Regions from separate parts of the Pseudoalteromonas ruthenica genome, predicted to be linked through region 2. Evidence: predicted binding sites of a transcription regulator. Region 2 holds the regulator's gene; the other holds the start of a gene.
The links. The regulator MetJ, encoded in region 2, represses methionine synthesis genes. The targets are predictions, from matches to a motif close to TAGACGTCTAGACGTCTA.

Region 1 (8,167 bases), 510 kb from region 2:
AGCACATTTGCTCCAGTTCATTGGTCGGTTGCTCTAAGTCGTTCTCAATTTGCTCTAGAGTGAATTGGTAATAAGCGCTTTCATCCCAGTACTTTTCACCATCAATGCGGCAAAAATCAAAGCCGAAATAATCGGCCTGAGCGGCTAAATCCGGCCGCTCAGCAATAGGGTGGCGAAACATCTACCCACCAAAGCTACGTGATGAAGCACGGCGGCCAAAGCCTCCTCGGCTACGAGTAACGCGCTTGGGCTTAGAAGCGTATTTAACTTTAGACTTTTTCACCATAGTGGTGCCGCGATTGTTGACTGAGCCAATGTAATCGTTGTTGGCATTGCGGAAGCTGAAAAAGTCATCGCGTGAGCGATAAAGGGGCTTCGCACCTGAGTAGTAATTCCCCCCTAAAAACGCGTATTTTTTGCGTTTTTTCTTCTTCTTCATAAGGTCTAAACCTTCATCCACCGCCTCAGCGACGGCGGCGATCATAAAGCCTGCCATAATGGGTCGCCAAATACTGCCTTCTTGCTCACAGCGCTCAAACCCGAAGTCATTTTCACAGAGGTTTTCATTGGCGTACTTTGGCGCTTCAATATCGTGATTAGCCAAGGCCTGTTGGTATTGTGCTTGGCATACATCGCGTTCGACGCCAAAGTCGGTGCAATCATCTACATCGGTAAATAATAGTGCTGGTTCTTCAGGGTCGGTGCAGCCACTCAGTCCGGCACTGGCACCGAGCATAAGTGTCAGTTTAAGTTTGCTAGTACGTTTCATTGCCGCCTCCTTAGTAGGTGATACAGGCAGCGTTGAGAATACCGGTGGCCAGTGAAGCAACCCCTAAAAATGCCCCAGCGCTCATATGCCCCTGAGCAATTTTTTCAGACAGCTTGGGCATGTATAAACGCACTAAGAAGAAGGTCACTAATTGCATGATGCCAGCGATAACGCCCCAGATGGCAAAGTCTAGCAGCGAGACCGAGTTCACCGCTGCACTGGCAACTGGAAGGGTAAAGCCAATGAACGCGCCACTAAACGCGGTGGCAGCGGCGGCATTGTTTTCCTTCATCAAGGTCCATTCGCAATGCGGGGTGATAAGGGTGTAAATGAATAGAAAGGCTAGGATAAGTAGGTAGCCTAAACCAAAGTACATGATAAAAGGGACAAAGCCCTGGATGGATTCCATGATCATTATTGTGCTCTCACTGCAATCGTTATTATTGTTCGGGCGCAGCAAGCTGCGCTAACTCCCTGTGCAGTAGCTTATCATCACCCACGTTAAGTTCAATAAGGCGTTTTAAATGAGTGGCACTGTCAATATCCATTTTTACACAATGTAAGCCAATGTGTTGCGGCTCAATGTGAGCTACTTCAGCAAGCATATCAATATCAACATCACTGCCAGATAGGTGGAAAATAAGCTCTACACTTTGACCTAACTGTGGGTTGAAGTCATCAGGATGGCTTACCAAAGCGCCATTTAAGGAAAGATCAAGTAAATGACAGCCATGGTGCTGGTTATTAAATACCACTAGGGCGGGGCGTTGAAAAATAACACGAGTAAAGTTTCTGCGGTTTTCCATAACAGTTCCTGTATTGGCGCGTCTCCCTCCAGTGTAGTAGCCAGCCTTGAGGTTGTCCTTGGCTGTGAGTGACTTTTTTCGCTATTTCAATAAGCTAAAAATATCACAATGGTCATCAAGTAGTGGCGCGTTAGCGCAATCACAGTGCCATACATAGATGGATGCCAAGGGCACAAAAAAGCCCCATCTCGATGGGGCCTTTTTATGTGGTTAATTAACCAATCTTTTTATACTTAATGCGCTTCGGTTGTGCAGCCTCGGCGCCTAAGGTTTTCTTCAACCACTGTTCGTATTCGGTGTAGTTACCATCGAAGAAGTTAATTTGGCCTTCGTCGCGATAATCAAGAATATGAGTGGCGATACGGTCTAAGAACCAACGGTCGTGCGAGATTACCATGACACAGCCAGGAAACTCGAGAATCGCATTCTCTAACGCCCGCAAGGTTTCAACGTCTAAGTCGTTGGTTGGCTCATCGAGAAGTAATACGTTGCCGCCCGCTTTTAGTAGTTTGGCTAAGTGCAAACGGTTGCGCTCACCGCCGGAAAGGTCTTTGACGTATTTTTGCTGATCATTGCCTTTAAAGTTAAAGCGCCCGACATAAGCACGGCTTGGGAACTCAAGGTTGCCCACTTTTAACACATCTTGACCGTCGGCGATTTCATCAAATACGGTTTTGCTTTCATCCATGTTGCCACGGAATTGGTCAACGGTGGCGAGTTCAACGGTTTCACCTAGGGTGATTTCACCGCTATCAGGCTGTTCCTCGCCGCTGAGCATTTTGAATAAGGTCGATTTACCGGCACCGTTGGCACCAATAATGCCGACAATCGCTCCCTTGGGAGCGCTAAAATCAAGGTTGTCAATAAGCACACGGTCGCCAAAGCTCTTGTTTAAGCCCTGTACATCAATGACCTGATCACCTAAACGCGGGCCAGGAGGAATAAACAGCTCATTGGTTTCGTTACGCTTTTGATAATCGCCTTGTTGTAGTTCAGCAAATTGCGCCATACGCGCTTTTGATTTTGCTTGGCGACCTTTCGGGTTTGAACGTACCCACTCAAGCTCTTGAGCGATGGATTTTTGTCTTGCTTTCTCTGCTTTTTGCTCTTGTTGCAGACGTGCGTCTTTTTGCTCAAGCCAAGAAGAGTAGTTGCCTTCCCACGGAATACCTTCGCCACGGTCCAATTCGAGGATCCAGCCGGCCACGTTATCAAGGAAATAACGGTCGTGGGTTACCGCCACTACAGTGCCTTCATAATCATGTAGGAAGCGCTCTAACCAAGCGACAGATTCAGCATCTAAGTGGTTGGTAGGCTCATCGAGAATAAGCATATCTGGCTTTTCAAGCAATAAGCGGCAGATTGCTACACGGCGACGCTCACCCCCTGATAAATGCTCAATCTTGGCATCCCAAGCTGGCAGTCGTAATGCATCTGCCGCGCGCTCTAGGGCGTTATCAAGGTTGTGGCCATCGTGGGCTTGAATAATGGCTTCAAGTTCGCCTTGCTCTTTGGCAAGCGCATCGAAATCGGCATCTTCCATGGCATACTCAGCGTATACTTGGTCAAGGCGATCAAGAGCATTTTTAACTTCACTGACCGCTTCTTCTACAACTTCACGCACCGTTTTGCTTTCATCAAGCTCAGGCTCCTGAGGAAGATAACCAATTTTAATGCCAGGCTGAGGGTGTGCCTCACCCTCAAAATCTTTATCCACGCCGGCCATAATGCGCAGTAAGGTCGATTTACCTGCGCCATTTAGGCCAAGTACACCAATTTTTGCGCCAGGGAAAAAGTGCAGAGAGATGTCTTTTAAGATGGTGCGTTTAGGTGGCACCACCTTTGACACGCGACTCATCGAGAAAATAAACTTATCAGGTAAAACCATGAAAGGAGCCTTTACAATGTGACTAATTTAAACTGCCGTTATTGTAGAGTCTCTATGGTGAAAGCGTCAACGAATGGCCCGTTAATTTGCCAATAATATGGCCACTCCAGCCAGCGCCAGTAAACCGCCCACTATCATACGCCAAGTCACCGGCTCGCGTTTAAAAAAGCCAATGGTCATGACCATCAGCGGGGCGGTGGCAAAAATAGTTTGTGCGATAGCCGGGTCGGTATGTTGCACCGCCGCCAATTGCAGCCACAAGCCAACGAAGGTGCCGAAAAAAACAGCCACGAGCAGCCAGCGTTTGTTATCAATACCGTGCAGTCGAATGGCTTGGTATAGGTCGCTGCGTTTTATAATCATTACCAGTAAAGCCACGCTCAATGTGCCGGCAAGGAGGCGAATAAGGGCGGCCCATAGGCTACTCATCGACTCAGTATTCATAGCCCCTTTTGACATCACCATACCACTGGCTTGGCACAAAGCCGCAAGTAATGCGAGAGCCACGCCTTGAAAGTAAAACTTCTTATCAACTGGAGGCAAGTGGCGCTGAGGTAACACCGCGATGATCACCCCCACCGAAGTGATGGCAATGCCCAACCAGGCGAGCAGCGGTAAGTACACACCTAACAGCACAATATTAAGTATGCCAGTTAAGGCTGGAGCGAGAGATTCAATTATTAAGGTCCGTGCTGGGCCAATACTGCGCAGGGCGCCAAAGTAGGCGCTATCGCCGATGGCAATACCGATAATCCCACCGGCGATAAGCCAGCCCCATGAGGTGAGCTGCACTGGCATGGCCCCATCGCCAAGTAGCGCCATGGCAATTACCATCATTAAAGAAGCGAGTAAGCCTTTACTTACATTTAGTTGCAGCGGTGAAAGGTGATGACTGAAGCCTTTGTACAGTAAGGTAGAAAAAGCCCAAACCACGGCTGCACTGATTGCTGCAATTTCACCTATACCCATCATCGACTCTTTGTTAGTTAATCGCGGGCATTATTGCAGTTAACTCATTCACTGCAACTTTATTTTGGACGTCTAAACATCTAGAGGTTGAAATTTCCAGTGTGGCGTTCATAATAGCCTCTTATCTTTTAATTCGGAGTACCGCCATGCCCATTACGGTTCAAGACGCTTTGCCAGCGATTATGGAGCTGCGCCAAGAAAATGTATTCGTGATGCCGAAAAGTCGCGCTCGGACTCAAGAAATCCGGCCCATGCGCTTGGCTATTTTGAACCTGATGCCGAATAAGGTGGAAACCGAAGTGCAATTTATTCGTTTGCTGGCGAATACGCCATTGCAGGTCAATGTTGACTTACTGCGTTTAGATACGCACCGCTCTAGCGCCAACTCAGAGCAGCATCTGGATATGTTTTATCAGTATTTCTCAGATGTTAAAGACAATAATTACGATGCCTTGATTGTTACCGGCGCGCCCTTGGCTCACTTAGAATATGATGAAGTAGGGTATTGGTCGGAGCTACAAGCGTTCTTTGATTGGGCGGAGCACCATGTGACCTCGACGCTATTTAGTTGTTGGGCGGCGCACGCTGGGCTTTTCCATCATCATGGACTTAAGCGTCAATTGCAGAAAAATAAGTTGTGTGGGGTGTTTGAGCATCAGTGTTATTTTGACCATGCGGCGTTAACCCGGGGCTTTGACGATCGCTTCTTAGTCCCGCATTCGCGTTATGGCCATATTGATATTGCTGCGATAAACGCCTGTAAAGAATTAGTCGTGGTAGCAGGCTCGCCGAAGGTAGGTGCTTACTTACTTAAAAACCAGAGTGGTTCGCAGGTGTATATCACCGGACACCCTGAGTATGATGCCGATACCCTGAAAAAAGAGTATTTACGTGACTGCGATAAAGGCGCTGACGCACCGATGCCAGAAAACTACTTCCCTCATGGCGACCCAGCGCAAGAGCCCTCGAAAACCTGGCAAAGTCATGCCTTTTTGTTATTTTCGAATTGGCTTAATTACTACGTTTACCAAACCACTCCCTATGATATTAATCTGGTTAGCCAGGATGTAAGGACTAACAACTATGCCGAATAAACGTGATGCATTAACACTGGCCCTCAACGAGCGCATTTTAATTTTAGATGGCGCCATGGGTACGATGATCCAACAGCATAAGCTCGAAGAGCATGATTATCGTGGTGAGCGGTTTCAAGATTGGCATGTGTTGGTCAAGGGCAACAACGATTTATTGAGCCTCACTCAACCGCAGTTAATAGCACAAATTCACCGTGAATATTTGGCAGCGGGCGCCGATATTATTGAGACCAATACCTTTAACGCCACGACCATTTCCATGGAAGATTATGACATGGCGAGCCTAAGCCGTGAGATTAACCTCGAATCGGCCCGGCTGGCACGCGCGGTGGCCGATGAGTTTACCGCTCGCGAGCCACACAAACCGCGCTACGTGGCCGGCGTACTGGGGCCAACATCAAAAACCTGCTCGATTTCACCAGATGTTAATGACCCGGGCTATCGCAATATTACCTTCGATAAGCTGGTGGCCGCGTATATCGAATCGACCCTGGCGCTGATAGAAGGTGGTGCCGATCTGATTTTAATTGAAACCATTTTCGATACCCTCAATGCCAAAGCCGCTTCCTTTGCGGTAGAAGAAGCGTTCGAACAGGCCGGAGTGACTCTGCCGGTGATGATCTCCGGCACCATCACAGATGCTTCGGGTCGAACCTTGTCAGGGCAAACCACCGAGGCGTTTTATAATTCCATTCGCCATATTAAACCGCTCTCCATTGGCTTGAACTGTGCGTTAGGGCCAGACTTGCTGCGTCAGTATGTGGAAGAGCTGGCCAGTATTTGTGAAACCTACACCTCGGTGCACCCCAATGCGGGGCTGCCGAATGAATTTGGCGAATATGATTTAGAAGCCGAAGAAATGGCACAAGAAATCATCGACTGGGGGGAGCAAGGGTTTATCAATATTGTTGGTGGCTGTTGTGGGACCACACCCGAGCACATTAAAGCCTTTAGTGATGGGCTAAAAAACACCGCTCCACGTACTTTGCCTGAGCTGCCTGTGCGCATGCGATTAAGTGGCCTTGAAGCCTGTAATCTCAATTAAGGGGCCAATAACATGAATAATACTGCAACTTTTACCAATGTCGGCGAGCGCACCAATGTGACCGGCTCGGCGCGCTTTAAACGGCTGATCCTCGAGGAAGATTACGAAACCGCGTTAGAGGTGGCACGTGAGCAAGTTGAAAATGGCGCGCAGATTATCGATATCAACATGGATGAAGCCATGTTGGACTCTAAAGCGGCCATGGTCACCTTTTTGAACCTTATCGCCTCAGAGCCCGATATTTCGAAAGTGCCCATTATGGTGGACTCGTCGAAATGGGAAGTAATCGAGGCGGGACTAAAATGCATTCAAGGCAAGGCGATAGTGAACTCTATTTCCCTCAAGGAGGGGGAGCAGCCGTTTCGTCACCAAGCCAAGATATTAAAGCGCTTCGGCGCCGCTGTGGTGGTGATGGCCTTTGATGAAAGTGGTCAAGCAGAAACCGCAGAGCGGAAGTTTGCTATTTGCGCGCGCTCTTATCGCATCTTGGTCGATGAATTGGGATTCCCGCCAGAAGATATTATTTTTGACCCCAATATCTTTGCCGTGGCCACCGGCATAGAAGAGCATGACAACTATGCCGTGGAGTTTATCGAAGGAACTCGCCGCATCAAGGAGAATCTTCCGCACTGCAAGGTATCCGGTGGCGTGTCTAATGTCTCTTTTTCGTTTCGAGGCAACAATCCGGTGCGCGAGGCTATTCACTCTGTGTTCTTGTATCACGCCATTCAAGCCGGAATGGATATGGGCATCGTCAATGCTGGTCAACTAGCGGTGTATGACGATATTCCCACTGAGCTGAGAGACGCCGTTGAGGATGTGATTTTAAATAAAGATGCCGGCGCCGGAGAGCGGTTGGTGGAATTAGCGCCTAAGTATTCGGGCATGGCGCAAGCGGAGAAGGTTGAGGATTTGCAGTGGCGCAGTTGGCCGGTGGCAAAGCGCTTAGAACACGCTCTGGTTAAAGGCATTACAGATTATATTGATGAGGACACCGAGCAGTGCCGACAGCAGTTTGCTAAACCCATCGAGGTCATTGAGGGGCCGTTGATGGACGGCATGAATGTGGTGGGTGATCTGTTTGGGGTCGGGAAAATGTTTTTGCCGCAGGTTGTGAAATCGGCGCGGGTAATGAAGCGCGCGGTGGCCTATTTAGACCCTTATATCGAAGCCGAGAAACAAGAGGGTGAAACCAACGGTAAAATTGTCATGGCTACGGTAAAAGGGGATGTTCATGATATTGGTAAGAATATTGTTGGCGTGGTGTTACAGTGTAATAACTACGAGGTGATCGACTTAGGGGTGATGGTGCCCGCTGAAAAAATCTTACAAACCGCAATAGACGAAAACGCCGATATTATAGGCCTGTCCGGGCTTATCACTCCCTCGTTAGATGAAATGGTGCATGTCGCCAAAGAAATGAAACGCCGCGATTTTACCATTCCGTTGCTGATTGGTGGCGCGACGACGTCAAAGGCGCATACCGCCGTAAAAATTGAGCCCCAATATGATAACGGCGTGGTTTATGTTAATAACGCCAGCCGTGCGGTGGGCGTGGCATCTAGTTTGCTAAGTAAAACCGCGAAAAGTGAGTTT
Region 2 (8,167 bases):
CACACGATATAGGTCAACGCCCTCTATGGTGGTCAAAAAACGTTTATGCTTACAGTAACCTTCGCGGACAATCTCAGTGCCACTGTCATCGCTGTCATAGGAGCTGCGCACCGATAGCTTGATGGCGCTACCTTGCAAAGGCGACAGCGTTTTCGCATGCAATACCGGATTACCTAACTGGGCCAGGCGGTTGGCTTGGCTACGACAAATTTTTTGATACTTTAAGGCATCGGCTACTTTGCGTGGGTCGGTGCTGAAAACCCCCTGCGTATCGGTCCATATACAAACTTGTTTGGCGTTGACATAACGGGCCAATAAGGTGGCGCTGTAGTCACTGCCATTGCGTCCCAAGGTGACTGTTTGCTGGTTGCTATCGGCGGCAATAAACCCCGTTACAACGTTGATTTTATCCCCGGCAATATGGCGCTCGCAGAGCTTTTCATTGTCCAAATGCAGTAGTTGCCCTTGGTGCACACACAGTAGCTGCCGCGCATCAAGATCTTGCGCAGCATAGCCTAATTGCTGCAAATAGGTCGCCAGCAAGCGGGCCGACCACAGTTCACCATGGGCTAATAAGGACGCCTCATCTAAGGTGTTTGTCTGCAATTGTTCAGCTATGCGCTGAAGCTCACTATTAAGCTGTGATTGCAGAGCGTGGGCTTGGTGCGCTGCTAATAGCTCATCAATAAGCTCATGCTGATGGGTGCGTAGCAACTGCAAGACATCATGATAGCCATGGCTATCGTGCTGTTGATAGGCCTGCCACAACTTCACTAGCGTATCCGTGGTTTTCCCCGCCGCAGAGACCACCACCACGTCACCGAGTTGGCTGTTGCCGATAACAATATTGGCGACCGCATGGTAACGCGCCGCGTTGCTGAGACTCGAACCACCAAACTTATGTACAACCTGAGTCATAGTATCCTCTTATTTGCTTGCTAACGCGTTAAAAGCGGCATCTAAGTCATCTATAAGATCTTGTTTATCTTCAATACCTACAGAAATCCGGATAAGCGTGTCGCCGACCCTAGCCTCAAGTCGTGCGGCTTTATCCATGCCCGCGTGAGTCATGGTCGCCGGGTGACAAATAAGGCTTTCCACCCCGCCCAACGACTCCGCTAAAGTAAACTGCTGTACTGAGGTGAGGAATTTTGCACTGTCTTGCAGCTGGCCTTTAATATCAAAGCTCACCATGCCGCCAAAGCCCTGTTGCTGCGCTTTTGCCAAGTCGTGTTGTGGGTGCGAACTCAATCCTGGGTAGTAAACTGACTGCACACTAGGATGCTGTTCAAGGTATTGAGCAATCGCCAAGGCATTTTCTTCATGCTGCTTAAGGCGCACTTTCAAGGTACGCAAACCACGCAGGGTGAGATAGCTATCGAAAGCGGCACCGGTAATGCCAATATTATTAGCCCACCATGCCAGCTCTTCACCCAACTCTTTGGTTTTGGTGATCACCGCACCACCGACCACATCGGAGTGACCATTGATATATTTAGTGGTCGAGTGCACCACCACATCACAACCCAATAACAATGGGTTTCTGTAAGGCGGGAGATAAAAACGTGTTGTCGGCTGCAACCAGCGCACCGATGCTCTGCGCGGCATCGCACACTGCGCGGATATCCGTGAGTCGCAAAATGGGATTACTGGGCGTTTCAATCCACACCAGTTTGGGTTTGGCGGCCACTAAGCGTTGGTAACAGTTTGATTGAGTGAAATCGATAACCTCAACCTTGAGCAACCCCCGTTTGGCTAAAGAGGTAAATAAGCGATAACTGCCGCCATAACAATCATGGGGGATCACTAGGGTGTCATTGGGTGTCAGTAGCTGCGTCACTAGATGCACTGCGGCCATACCTGTCGCGGTGATAATTCCGTGCTCTCCCCCTTCTAGTTGCGCTAAGGTCTGCGCCAAAATATCCCGATTGGGATTACCACTACGACCATAATCATATTCGCGTTTGCTATCAAAATCGGCAAAGGAATAGGTGGTCGATAAATGAATGGGTGGCACCACCGCACCATGGTGCTTATCGGCATCAATACCATGGCGCACGGCGATGGTGTCTTTTTTTAGTTGTGACATATTTGCCCCCAATCAAGAAAATGGATGTTTAGACGTCCAAAAGGTTAAATTAACACAATTTAGAAGTCAAAACATTTATACGTCTAAATAGCTAATTTATGAATATTTGACTATCCTTACCAACGCGATAAAATTTCGCCCTTATTGATGCCTAAGTGACCAAAAATAAGACGCAAATTATGGCCAAGTGGAATGGTGAATACATTCACCCTTATGCGGAGCATGGAAAAAAAGCCCAACAGGTAAAGAAAATTACCGTTTCCATCCCGCTCAATGTTTTAAAAGTATTAACCGATGAACGTACTCGCCGCCAGGTGAATAATCTTCGTCACGCCACCAACAGTGAGTTGCTGTGTGAAGCATTTCTACATGCCTTTACTGGTCAACCGCTGCCTAATGACGAAGATCTCCGAAAAGATAATCCGGAGAAGGTACCGGAAGAGGTGAGAAAAATTATGGAAGAAATGGGTGTGGAAGTGCCTGTTATCGGAGAGGACTAACAAAGATAAGCAAGTTTAACTAACCCCTGAGCATTAGACCTCATTGCAGGAGCTAGCTTAGTGTTGTTCATATATGTCGCAAGTCGGCCTGTATGAGAAGCGGTTAGTGAAGCTATTACTCTTTGCAAGCCATAAAAAAACCCAAGCACTAAGCTTGGGTTTTCTTTTTCTAGCGTTGAGTAGTAAAGTGATTACTCAGCCATATAATTCGCTGGCATATCAATTTGCGCAACACCTGAGTCCACAGCCGCCTGCGCCACGGCTTTCGCTACGCGTGGCAATAATCGTGGATCCATAGGCTTGGGAATAATGTATTGCGCGCCAAACTCTAATTCGCTCACTCCAGATGCCGTTAACACTGACTCAGGTACTGGCTCCTTGGCGATACTGCGAATAGCCTCTACAGCGGCAATTTTCATCTCATCATTGATAGCGGTGGCACGCACGTCCAGTGCACCACGGAAAATAAATGGGAAACACAGTACGTTATTCACTTGGTTCGGGTAGTCAGAGCGCCCAGTGGCCATAATTAAGTCTTTGCGCGCACTGTGTGCCACATCCGGCTTAATTTCTGGGTCTGGGTTAGAACAGGCAAAAATGACCGGCTTGTCGGCCATCAATTTAAGGTCTTCAGCTGAGAGCAAATCTGGGCCAGAAACACCAACGAACACATCGGCATCAGCAATAACGTCTTGCAAGGTGCGCTTATCGGTGTTGTTAGCAAATAATTGCTTATATTCATTTAAGTCATCACGACGCGTGTGGATCACCCCTTTACGGTCAAGCATGTAAATATGCTCGCGCTGAGCGCCACACTTAATAAGCAGCTCCATACATGCAACTGCCGCTGCGCCAGCCCCCAAACACACGATCAAGGCATCACGAATATCTTTACCTTGAATTTCTAAGGCGTTTAGCATGCCTGCAGCAGTGACGATAGCAGTGCCGTGTTGATCATCATGAAATACTGGCACATTACAGCGTTCAATGAGCGCTTGCTCGATTTCGAAGCATTCCGGGGCTTTAATATCTTCGAGGTTAATACCGCCAAAGGTGTCGGCAATATTTTCTACAGTGTTAATAAAGTCTTCAGTGGTGCGATGCTTCACCTCGATATCGATGGAATCAAGATTAGCAAAACGCTTAAACAGTAGTGCCTTGCCTTCCATGACCGGCTTAGACGCTAACGGGCCTAAGTTACCCAACCCTAAAATGGCACTGCCATTAGAGATCACAGCAACCATATTGCCTTTGGCCGTGTATTTATAAGCATTGTTAGCATCGGCAGCGATTTCACGCACCGGCTCTGCAACACCTGGGCTGTAGGCTAAAGCGAGATCGTTAACGGTCTCGGCGCTTTTGGTGAGTTCAATGCTAATTTTTCCTGGAACGGGGTTAGCGTGGTAATCGAGGGCTTTTTCACGAAAGTCAGACATGAACGAGTATCCTGCTAGAAATGTATGTGAGAGTTCAGCTAGTTAAGGCAAACCATACCGCTTTTCTAAATATATTCAAGCAATATCAGGTCTATCCTGTTGTACGAAATTAAAGGGTTTTAAGCCCAAATTCATGCACATTATCTAAAGCTTTATGTGTAAATTTTGATATTCCATGCACTATAGGGACTTATGCATGCATAAAAAACCACCTAAAGCCATGCATAATGCTATATCCGAATAACTTAATATAACTAAAAAGAATACCGATCGGATAACGAATCTTATTGTTCGCTAATAACAAAGTAAGTGAATTTTAGTGAACTTTAGCGTCATTATTGTGCTTTTTTTGTCACTTTAAATGAGCTAGAGCTTAAGGTGAAATGGCTAGTATGAATAATGGGGATGGATAAAAATCATAGACACAAAAAAAGCACCCGAAGGTGCTTTTCTCGACAAGCAAAGATTACTTCTTGCTGCTAAGCGCACCGAAGCGCTTATTGAAGCGATCTACACGACCACCTGTATCAAGGATCTTTTGCTTACCAGTGTAGAAAGGGTGACACTCTGAACATACGTCTAGGTGAATGTCTTTACACAGGGTAGAGCTTGTCTGGAATTTGTTGCCACAAGAGCACGTTGCGTTGATTGCTTCGTACTTAGGGTGGATACCTTCTTTCATGGGGGTTACCTCTAAATAGGCCGTATCGCTCTCCAAACCCGAAGTTTGGCACCATACGCGTTAGTTTCAATGTGCCAAAGCATGGATATAACCCGCTCAGCACCCTTAAGGCCGCGTATTTTATTTGACTCCTGATTAATGTTCAAGCTTTAATTGCGGCTATTCACTGCGCCATGAATTTAGTACATTAGCGCTATATTCTAGTTCTTGGGGCCTGATTTTTGTTGCCATCATCTCGCGATTCCAACAGCCACAGTAGCAACGCGACCCCGTGCTACGTTGAAGTAGCACTTAAGGTGCCCTTACACCGTAGCTTCGACTATTTATTGCCCACCGAGTTGTGCTCTCGCGCCGTGACTGTAGGGGTGAGGGTCAGTGTTCCTTTTGGTTCGCGTGTCCTGACCGGTATGGTATTAAAGGTAAAAGCCAGCACAGAGATGCCGGAAGATAAAGTCAAAGCCGTTAAGGCCGTGCTCGATAGCACTGCCATTATTGATGACAGTCACCTACAATTATTGCAATTTACTGCTCGCTATTATCATTATCCATTAGGTGAAACCGTCTTTACCGCTTTGCCAAAAGCGCTGCGTGAAGGCGCCGATATTGATAAAACCAGCATTAATTACCTGCAACTCACCGAGCAAGGGCAACAGCAGCCGACACTGCGGGCGAAAAAGCAACAAGCCTTGCTTAAGCAGCTGGCTGAATCAGGGAAATCGCCCACCACAGAAATTAAAGCTCTGGGCTACTCCAAAGCCACCATTGATGCCCTCATTAATAAAGAACTAATAACCCAAGCAGTTGAATTTGATAGTCAATGGCGCGAGCAGCCATTGCAGGTGGCCAACAAACCAAGGTTAAACAGCGAACAAGCCATCGCCTGCACTGCCATTAACCAATCCCCTGGCTTTGCCGCTTTTTTACTTGAGGGGGTCACAGGCAGCGGCAAAACCGAGGTGTATCTGCAGTGCTTAGAGGAGGTTTTGCAACAGGGCAAACAAGCCTTAGTCTTGGTCCCTGAAATAGGCCTAACACCACAGACGGTAAACCGCTTTCGCCGCCGCTTCCCCAATACGCCAATTATGCTTTGGCACTCAGCGTTGACAGATAATGAGCGTTTGCAAACCTGGCGGTTTTGCCAAAAAGGTAGCTGTGCCATAGTGATCGGCACACGTTCGGCGATTTTTATGCCGTTTTTACGCTTAGGCATGATTATTGTTGATGAGGAGCATGACGCCTCATTCAAACAGCAAGACACCCTACGCTATCACGCCCGTGATTTGGCCGCTTACCGTGCGCAACAGCAAAACATTCCCTTAGTTCTAGGCAGCGCGACCCCTGCCCTGGAAACACTCAACCGTGCATTGTCCGATAAGTACCAATTGCTCAGTCTCACTCAACGGGCACAAACCAGCAGTGATAATCAATTTGAACTCATAGACATTAAAGGTCAGCACCTTGAGGCTGGACTCAGCCATAGCGCCCTTGCCTATATCAAGCGTGAGCTGGCGAGACAAAAGCAAGTGATGGTGTTTTTGAATCGTCGCGGCTTTTCCCCTTCGCTCATTTGCCATGAGTGCGGCTGGCTCAGCGACTGCTCGCGTTGTAGCACCAGCGCGACCTACCACAAGGCCATGCGTCGTTTGGTGTGCCATCATTGTGGCGAGCAAAGTGCACCGCCCATGCAATGCCCGGATTGTGGTAGCACACAAATAAACCCGGTGGGGCTGGGCACCGAACAATTGCAAGAAGCACTAAGCGAGCAATTTCCCGACACACCCATCAGCCGTATCGACCGAGATTCAACACGACGTAAAGGCAGTTTGGAGGAAGAACTGGCTGCCATCAATCGCGGCGGCGCACGCTTATTGGTGGGCACACAAATGCTAGCCAAAGGCCACCACTTTGCCGATGTCAGCCTAGTCATTATTCTTGATGTCGACGCCGGGTTATACTCATGTGATTTCCGTGCCACCGAACACTTAGCACAACTAGTGACTCAAGTAGCAGGACGCGCAGGGCGCAGTGGCGAACCAGGCACCGTGTTACTGCAAACTCACTTCCCCGAGCACCCACTATTGCAAGATTTAGTCAACAATGGTTACCAACACTTTGCCCGTTATGCTTTGCAAGAGCGCCATGAAACAGAAATGCCACCGTTTTCGCACTTAGCCCTGCTAAGGGCGGAAGCGCATGATTTATCGCTACTGTTGCGCTTTTTATCGGATTTAGTTCCCGCAGCCCCCGTGCCTAAGATACAATTGCTGGGTCCGATTCCCGCACCGCTCGAACGAGTCGCTGGCAAATACCGTTATCAATTGCATATTCAAGGGCAAGATAGAGGCGCGCTACACGGCTTTTTGGCGCAACTAATGAACTACCTCGGTAGTAATAAGCTGGCACAAAAAGTACGCTGGAATTTGGACGTTGATCCCATAGACATGATGTAAAGAGAACACAAAAATAATTATGGCGCAGCACGACTATATAAATCGCAAACGACCTCAGCGTGGTAAGAACAAAAAAGCCCCAGCAAAAAAGCCTCTGCCGCTTGTGCTTATTACTTTGGCCATTTTGTTACTCGCCGGCTTCGCTTACGGCCTCTGGTATATAAAAACCAATGCTGATCCTGAGGCTGTTGAGCAAGTTAAGCAGAAACCAAGCGCCTCCAAGCCAGAAATTAAAAAACCGCAAACGCCCGAATTTATCAACGAAATAAAGCAAGCCGAGATAGAGGTTGAGGTCAAAGAAATTGAGCAAAAAGGCCCTTATCAAATGCAATGCGGGTCATTTAGAACCTATGCACAGGCGGAAACGCTCAAGGCCAAAATAGCCTTTGTCGGGCTAGTATCAGAAATCAGGCGCACTGAAGGCAGCAATGGCGTCTGGTTTAGAGTACGGTTAGGCCCCTATCCGACCAAGCGCGGCGCAGAGAGCGATAAGAACAAGCTTAAGCGTCAGGCAAAAATCATGGGCTGTGGCATCTGGTTGTGGAATTAGGCAAGCGAAAGCCGTTATCGCCATGTAAATAACCAAGCAGGCACAGCAAATCACATAAAGGGATTGCAAGTTTACCTTGAAATCCCTTTTTCATGCCCATATTTCCTCGCTATTAGACAGTTACAAACACCCAGACTGGGTATAAGGACACACATGACCACAATCGTTTCTGTACGCCGTGAAGGCAAGGTTGTTATTGGCGGCGATGGCCAAGTTTCGCTCGGCAACACGGTAATGAAGGGCAACGCGCGTAAAGTGCGTCGTCTTTTCAACGGTAAAGTGATCGCCGGGTTTGCAGGCGGTACAGCCGATGCGTTTACCCTTTTTGAGCGTTTTGAAAGTAAATTAGAGATGCACCAAGGGCATTTAACCAAAGCCGCTGTAGAGATGGCCAAAGATTGGCGCAGTGACAGAGCCTTAAGGCGACTCGAAGCCATTCTTGCTGTTGCTGATGAAACCA

Region 1: a site for MetJ is predicted at 4,498-4,515, ahead of PRUTH_RS08935 (homoserine O-succinyltransferase). Genes of this name have one in related genera too.

What each region holds. Positions count from the first base shown of each region.
Region 1 covers NZ_CP023396.1:1,896,093-1,904,259, reverse strand. Annotated here, with positions in the region: gene PRUTH_RS08965 (glutathionylspermidine synthase family protein) at 1-181, opposite strand, end outside; gene PRUTH_RS08960 (DUF1190 domain-containing protein) at 182-769, opposite strand; gene PRUTH_RS08955 (DUF350 domain-containing protein) at 780-1,184, opposite strand; gene PRUTH_RS08950 (PilZ domain-containing protein) at 1,210-1,575, opposite strand; gene ettA (energy-dependent translational throttle protein EttA) at 1,790-3,463, opposite strand; gene PRUTH_RS08940 (DMT family transporter) at 3,545-4,435, opposite strand; gene PRUTH_RS08935 (homoserine O-succinyltransferase) at 4,579-5,526, shown strand; gene PRUTH_RS08930 (homocysteine S-methyltransferase family protein) at 5,516-6,571, shown strand; gene metH (methionine synthase) at 6,584-8,167, shown strand, end outside.
Region 2 covers NZ_CP023396.1:2,408,097-2,416,263, forward strand. Annotated here, with positions in the region: gene metL (bifunctional aspartate kinase/homoserine dehydrogenase II) at 1-918, opposite strand, end outside; partial or broken gene metB (cystathionine gamma-synthase) at 928-2,089, opposite strand; gene metJ (met regulon transcriptional regulator MetJ) at 2,269-2,589, shown strand; gene PRUTH_RS11235 (malic enzyme-like NAD(P)-binding protein) at 2,781-4,025, opposite strand; gene rpmE (50S ribosomal protein L31) at 4,492-4,707, opposite strand; gene priA (primosomal protein N') at 4,932-7,157, shown strand; gene PRUTH_RS11250 (SPOR domain-containing protein) at 7,177-7,707, shown strand; gene hslV (ATP-dependent protease subunit HslV) at 7,861-8,167, shown strand, end outside.